Regions from separate parts of the Mesorhizobium sp. Mes31 genome, predicted to be linked through region 1. Evidence: predicted binding sites of a transcription regulator. Region 1 holds the regulator's gene; each other region holds the start of a gene.
What was found. The regulator PhoB, encoded in region 1, activates phosphate uptake and scavenging genes when phosphate is short. The targets are predictions, from matches to a motif close to TGTCATNNANCTGTCAT.
Positions count from the first base shown of each region.

Region 2: a site for PhoB is predicted at 1,200-1,216, ahead of ppk2 (polyphosphate kinase 2). Genes of this name have one in related genera too.
Region 3: a site for PhoB is predicted at 908-924, ahead of NR193_RS12480 (esterase-like activity of phytase family protein). Genes of this name have one in related genera too.

Region 1 is NZ_JALJRL010000012.1:57,126-59,396, forward strand. It holds gene NR193_RS20650 (agmatinase) at 1-695, shown strand, start outside; gene phoB (phosphate regulon transcriptional regulator PhoB) at 811-1,500, opposite strand; gene phoU (phosphate signaling complex protein PhoU) at 1,520-2,227, opposite strand; gene pstB (phosphate ABC transporter ATP-binding protein PstB) at 2,253-2,271, opposite strand, start outside.
Region 2 is NZ_JALJRL010000005.1:94,236-96,506, reverse strand. It holds gene ppk2 (polyphosphate kinase 2) at 182-1,102, opposite strand; gene NR193_RS10395 (aldo/keto reductase) at 1,375-2,271, shown strand, end outside.
Region 3 is NZ_JALJRL010000006.1:136,908-139,178, reverse strand. It holds gene NR193_RS12485 (FAD-dependent oxidoreductase) at 1-734, opposite strand, end outside; gene NR193_RS12480 (esterase-like activity of phytase family protein) at 1,037-2,271, shown strand, end outside.

The DNA of each region.
Region 1 (2,271 bases):
GCAAGCCGGTCTGCTGCATCGACACCGGCGACATCGCGACCACCATGCATGACAATAGCGGCAACAGGGCGCGGATCGAGGCGAAAACGCGCCAGGTTCTGGCACTACCGGCCGTGCCGATCCTGCTCGGCGGCGACGATTCCGTGCCCATCCCCTTCCTCGCCGGCTTTGCGGATCACGGGCCGGTCTGGATCCTGCAGATCGACGCCCATATCGACTGGCGCGACGAGGTGCATGGCGAACGCTACGGCTATTCGAACCCGATGCGCCGCGCAAGCGAGATGCCGCATGTCGCCGGCATCGTGCAGGTCGGCATCCGTGGCGTCGGCAGCGCTCGCCTCACCGAAATCGAAGCGGCACGGCGCTATGGCAGCCGCTTTGTAACCGCCCGCGAGGTTCACGCCCAAGGCGTCGAAGCCGCTCTCCGGCATATTCCGGAAGGGGCGCGGGTCGTCGTAACTCTCGACTGCGACGGCCTCGATCCCGGTATCATGCCGGGCGTGGCGGCGCGTTCGCCCGGCGGCCTCACCTACACCCAGGTGGTCGATCTGATCGGGGGCCTCGGCAGACGGGCCAGGATCGCGGGATTCGACCTTGTCGAGCTTTATCCTCCCGCCGACATTGACGGCCTGTCGGCCCTGACCGCAGCGCGCCTTCTCGTCAACGTCATCGGCACCGTCGTCCGGCAGGTTTGAGCCCGGACTCTCGCTAGGGCAATTCCAGGAAAAGTGTGAAACGGTTTTCCGTCCGGAATTGCGTCAAAACAAAGAGTTAGAGCGGTTTGCCGTTTCCGTGAAACGGTGAACTGCTCTAGTCTTCCCTGATCGCGTAACCCGCCCCGCGGATCGTGCGGATGACATCGGGCATGCGGCCGTTGTTGACCGCCTTGCGCAACCGGCCGACATGCACGTCCACCGTGCGCTCGTCGATATAGATCGTCTCGCCCCAGACATTGTCGAGCAGCTGGCTGCGCGAGAAGACGCGGCCAGGATGGCGCATCATGAATTCGAGCAGGCGGAATTCGGTCGGCCCGAGCCGGATCTCGCTCTTCTTGCGATAGACCCGGTGCGACTCACGATCGAGCACGATGTCGCCAACCTTGAGCACGCTGGACAGCACTTCCGGCTTGGCGCGGCGCAGCAGCGCCTTGACCCTGGCCATGAACTCCGGTGTCGAGAACGGCTTGACCAGATAATCGTCGGCGCCCGTGGAAAGGCCGCGCACGCGGTCGCTCTCCTCGCCACGCGCGGTCAGCATGATGATTGGCAGCCGCTCGGTCTCGGGGCGCATTCTCAGCCGCCGGCAGAGTTCGATGCCTGAAACCGCCGGCACCATCCAGTCCAGCACCAGAAGGTCGGGGACGTTCTCCTGCAGCCGGATCTCGGCCTCGTCGCCGCGCGTCACCACCTCGACCTGGTAACCCTCGGACTCCAGATTGTAGCGGAGCAGCACACCGAGCGGCTCCTCATCCTCCACGACCATGATGCGTGGCGCGATCATCGGCTGCTTACCCCTGTCGTCATGCCGCCGGCGCGGACATTGCCGTCTCGTCCTGCTTCGGGCGATTGGCGGGTAGCTGTGTGCCGGTCAAAACATAATACGCATTCTCGGCGATGTTGGTCACGTGATCGCCGATGCGTTCGAGGTTCTTGGCGCAGAACAACAGATGCGTGCACGCGGTGATGTTGCGCGGATCCTCCATCATGTAGGTCAGGAGTTCGCGGAACACGGACGTGTACTTGACGTCGATGCGTTCGTCGTCGTTCCTGAGCTTGGCCAGCGCCGCCGCGTCGGCGGCGGCGTATTCCTCGATCACGCCCTGCACCTGGATCAGCACCAGCTGCGCCATCGCATCGATCGAGTGCGAAAGGTCGCGAGGCGTGACGCTGAGGCCAACGGTGCCGACGCGCTTGGCGATGTTCTTGGCAAGATCGCCGATGCGCTCGAGGTCGCCGGCCATGCGGATCGAACCGACGACATGGCGCAGATCGTCGGCCATCGGCTGCCGCTTGGCGATCAGAGTGATGGCGCGGTCGTCGAGTTCGCGCTGGCGCGCGTCCATGATCGCGTCGTCGGAGACAACGCGCTGTGCCAGGGCGTTGTCGGAATTCAGAAGTGCCTTGGTCGCACCGCCGACCATCGAGCCGGCGAGATCGCCCATGTCGCTGATGAGCTTGCTGATCTGTCCGAGATCCTCGTCGAAAGAAGCGACTGTATGTTCGCCCATGATCTTAGTCCTCGTATGTCTGAGCTCAGCCGAAGCGGCCGGTG
Region 2 (2,271 bases), on a different contig from region 1:
CGTGTGGGGGAGATGGCCGGCAGGCCAGAGGGGGGCGCTGTCCCTCCAGCGCTTCAATCCGTAGCGACTTTGCATTCCGACCGTCGTCGACAGGCTGTGGAGAGGCTGGCAATCCCGCACGCCCCCCTCTGCCCTGCCGGGCATCTCCCCCACGAGGGGGGAGATCGCAGCTTCGTCTACCTCAATATTTCTCCGGCACATAAAGCTCGCGCGGCAGTGTCTGGCGCTCGTATTCGGGATTGAACACACGCTCGGGCAGCGTGATCTCCTCGTGCGGCACCTCTTCATACGGCATCTGCTTGAGCAGATGGTCGATGCAGTTCAGCCGTGCCCGCTTCTTGTCGTTGCCCTCGACGATGAACCAGGGGGCCTCGGGAATGTTGGTGCGGGCGAAGGTCTCTTCCTTGGCCTTGGTGTACTGTTCCCAGCGCACGCGCGACTGCAGGTCCATCGGCGACAGCTTCCACTGCTTCATCGGATCGTGGATGCGCATCAGGAAGCGCATCTGCTGTTCCTCGTCGGTGATCGAGAACCAGTACTTGACCACGGTGATGCCGGAGCGAACGAGCATGCGCTCGAACTCCGGCACGTCGCGGAAAAATTCCTCGACCTGTTCCGGTTCGGCAAATCCCATCACCCGCTCGACGCCTGAGCGGTTGTACCAGGAGCGGTCGAACAGCACGATCTCGCCGCCGGCCGGCAGATGCGGGACATAGCGCTGGAAATACCATTGCGATTTCTCGCGCTCGGTGGGCGCCGGCAGCGCCACGACACGGCAGATGCGCGGATTGAGCCGCTGCGTGATGCGCTTGATGACGCCACCCTTGCCGGCGGAATCGCGGCCCTCGAAGATCACCACCAGCTTCCTCTTGTGATAGGCGACCCAGGACTGCAGCTTGATCAGTTCGGACTGCAGACTGATCAGGTCGCGAAAATATTGCATGCGATCGATCGATGGCGGATGGGCGTTCTTGTAGATCCTGGCGATCTCCATTGACAGTGCCGGCTCCGACATTTCGAGCTCATAGTCCTCGTCGAGCGTGTCGGCGAGTTCGGCTTCAAGCCAGTCCTTGGCCCCGGATTTCAGTGTGGGTTCGTTCATCTGCGCTGCTCCGCATGCAAGCTGCCATCCGCGATCCTGGCAGGCGCCCTCGCCTCGGCAGGAAAAGGACCCTGAGCCGACTTGATATAGGCCGGCAATGACGGTTTTATTGCAGTCGGCCAGGGTCCAGGCCGCGCTGCAGATCCCACGAGGCATGATCGATCGGGCGTCGTGGCATGGCGACAAGTCGTGCAAATTGTCCTACAAATAGCAGCCACATTCGGGGCGCCTTCCCCGGCATCACTTTCCCCAATGCAATCGCGAGGACTGACATGGAATACCGTACTCTCGGCCGTTCCGGCTTGAAGGTTTCGACACTGACCATGGGCACCATGACCTTCGGCGGCGCCGGTGCCTTCTCCGCAGTCGGCAAGACCGACCTCGAGGAGGCGCGCCGGATGATCGATCTGTGCATCGACGCCGGCATCAACCTCATCGACACCGCCAATGTCTATTCGAACGGCATCTCGGAAGAGATCATCGGCGAGGCCCTCGGCGGCAAGCGCAAGGGCGACGTGCTGATCGCCTCCAAGGCACGGATGCGGATCGGCAAGGGTCCGAACGATGAAGGCCTGTCGCGCTATCACCTGATCCGCGAATGCGAGAAGAGCCTGAAGCGGTTGAAGACCGACGTCATCGACATCTACTTCCTGCACGAGTGGGACGGAGTGACGCCACTGGAAGAAACCATCGCCGCGCTCGACACGCTGGTTGCCCAAGGCAAGGTCCGTTATATCGGCTGCTCCAATTATTCCGGCTGGCAAGTGATGAAGGGGCTCGCCATCAGCGATAGCCATCACCAGCCGCGCTTCGTCACCCAGCAGATCCACTACACGCTGGAGGCGCGCGAGGCGGAGTACGAGCTGCTGCCGATTGCGGTCGACCAAGGGCTGGGCGTGCTGGTCTGGAGCCCGCTCGCCGGAGGATTGCTGTCGGGCAAATACCGCCGCGACAGCCCGACCGCGCGACAGCTCGCCGGCTGGTCCGAGCCGCCGATCCGCGACGAGGACCGGTTGTGGCGCATCGTCGATGTCCTCGTCGATATCGGTACGCAGCGCGGCGTGTCGGCGGCCCAGGTAGCACTGGCCTGGCTGCTTGGCCGGCCGGCGGTCTCGTCGCTGGTGATCGGCGCGCGCAACGAAGCCCAGCTCAAGGACAACCTCGCGGCC
Region 3 (2,271 bases), on a different contig from region 1:
CCGATCTCCCGGTCGAGCGCCGCGATCTCCGGAATGTCCTCGGTGACGAAATAATGGTGCTCCATCGGGGTCACCGGCAGGTCGACCCCGGCCATGCGGCCGAGCTGCTTTGCCCACAGCCCACCCGCATTGACGACATGCTCGGCGACGATGGTGCCCTGTTCGGTAACGACGTCCCAGCTTCCGTCGGCGCGCGCCTTCAGCTCGACGACCCGGTTGCGCAGGATGATGTCGGCGCCGCGCTTCTTCGCGGCGCCCGCATAGGCATGAGTCGTTCCGTAGGGATCGAGATGACCTTCGTTGGAATCATGCAGGCCGCCGAGCACACCCGTAACATCGACGATCGGGCAGATTTCCTTGATCTCTTCCGGCGTGACCAGGCGGGCTGTCTCGATGCCGACTGACTGGAACACCGCCCATGCCGATTTCAGCCACTCCCAGCGCGCAAGATCGCTGGCTATGTTGACGCCGCCGGTCATGTGCAGGCCGATGTCCTGGCCGGACTCGGCCTCGATCTGGCGGTAGAGGTTGATGGTGTAGTCCTGCAGCGCCGCGACGTTGGGGTCGGCGTTGAGCGCGTGGAAACCGGCCGCGGCGTGCCAGGTCGAACCGGCCGTCAGCTCCGCACGCTCGATCAGCGCCACATCGCTCCAGCCGAACCGCGTCAGATGATAGAGCACCGAGGCGCCGACCACGCCACCTCCGATGACGACTGCACGGTAGCGCGACTTCAAGGCATCTCCCTCCCTGTCAGAAGCCGCACCATACATGCACTGTACATAAGTGTCCAGTGCAACCCGTACGCATCATGACTGGTCGAACCGATGCGTGACCGGTGACCAGTTCTGCCGCGCCAGCGCACGGCTTTGTCGGCGCGTAAGCAAACCGGCGGGCATGCGTAGCGCGCTGTCACGCAAGCATCATGTTCGCGCCGTAGACCGCTTTTGGAGAGGCGCGCGCGGCATCGTCGATGTGGCGCCTCTTTCAGCTTTCATCCTTCGGCCGCTCCGGCTCGCTTGTCACAAGAGGATCATCCATGAAACACCTGTACCGAACCGCGTCGCTTGGCGTCGCGCTGGCATTGTTCACCGCCCTGACGCCGGCGCTCGCCGACAGCACCGTCGGCGGCCTCGTCAACAAGGGCCTGGTCGGCGTCGGCCGCATCCCGGCCGATCAGCGCGACAAGTTCGGCGAGACGTTCGGCTCGGGCTCCGGCATGGCGATCGACGCATCAGGCTGGACGCATGACGCGGCTGGCTACAAGGGTTCGCTCTGGCTGCTGCCGGATCGCGGCTACAATGTCGCCGGCACCACCGACTACCGGCCGCGCCTCAACGCCATCGCCATCGAGCTCTCCCCCGTCGCGCCGGGTGCCGCTCCTCCTGCCGGCCAGGAGCAGACAGGCGTCAAGGCGACGCTCGCCGACAGCCTGCTTCTCACCGACGACAAGGGCGCGGACGCCACCGGGCTCGATCCGTTGTCGGATGTTCGTCCGGCCGCCGGCGACATGCCGATGCTGCCGGCCGCCACCAATGGCAAGCTCGCCCTCGACAACGAGGCGATCGCGCGGCTGCCCGACGGCTCGATGTTCATCTCCGACGAATATGGCCCCAACATCTACCGGTTTTCCGCCGGAGGTCGTCTGATGTCGGCGACCCAGCCGCCGGCGGCACTGGTGCCGATGCGCAAGGGAGCGGCGAACTTCTCCTCGGACAACCCCGGCCCCGGCGCTGCCGACCCCGATCCCAAGGATCCCGACACCGGCCGCCAGAACAACCAGGGCCTCGAAGGCATGGCGATGACACCGGACGGCAAGTTCCTGATCGCCGTGCTGCAATCGGCGGCGAGGCAGGATGGCGGCGATTCCGGGGCAACCCGCCAGAACACCAGGGCGCTGGTCTATGACGCTTCAGACCTCGCCCATCTCAAGCTGGCGCACGAATATGTCGTGCCGCTGCCAGTGTTCAAGGATGCCAAGGGCAAGACCAAGGTCGCCGCGCAAAGCGAGATCGTGGCGCTGTCGGACACGGCGTTCCTGATGCTGGCGCGCGACAGCGGCAATGGCCAGGGCCTGAAGGGCGACACGTCGCTCTACCGCGAGATCAACATCGTCGATCTGTCCGGCGCTACCGACATCGCCGGCGGTCCTTTCGACGCCGCCGACAAGCCGGTCGCGCCCAAAGGCGTTGTCGACCCGTCTGTGACACCGGCCAGGCTGACGCCGTTCATCGACATCAACGACAATGCCGAGCTTGGCCGCTTCGGCTTGCA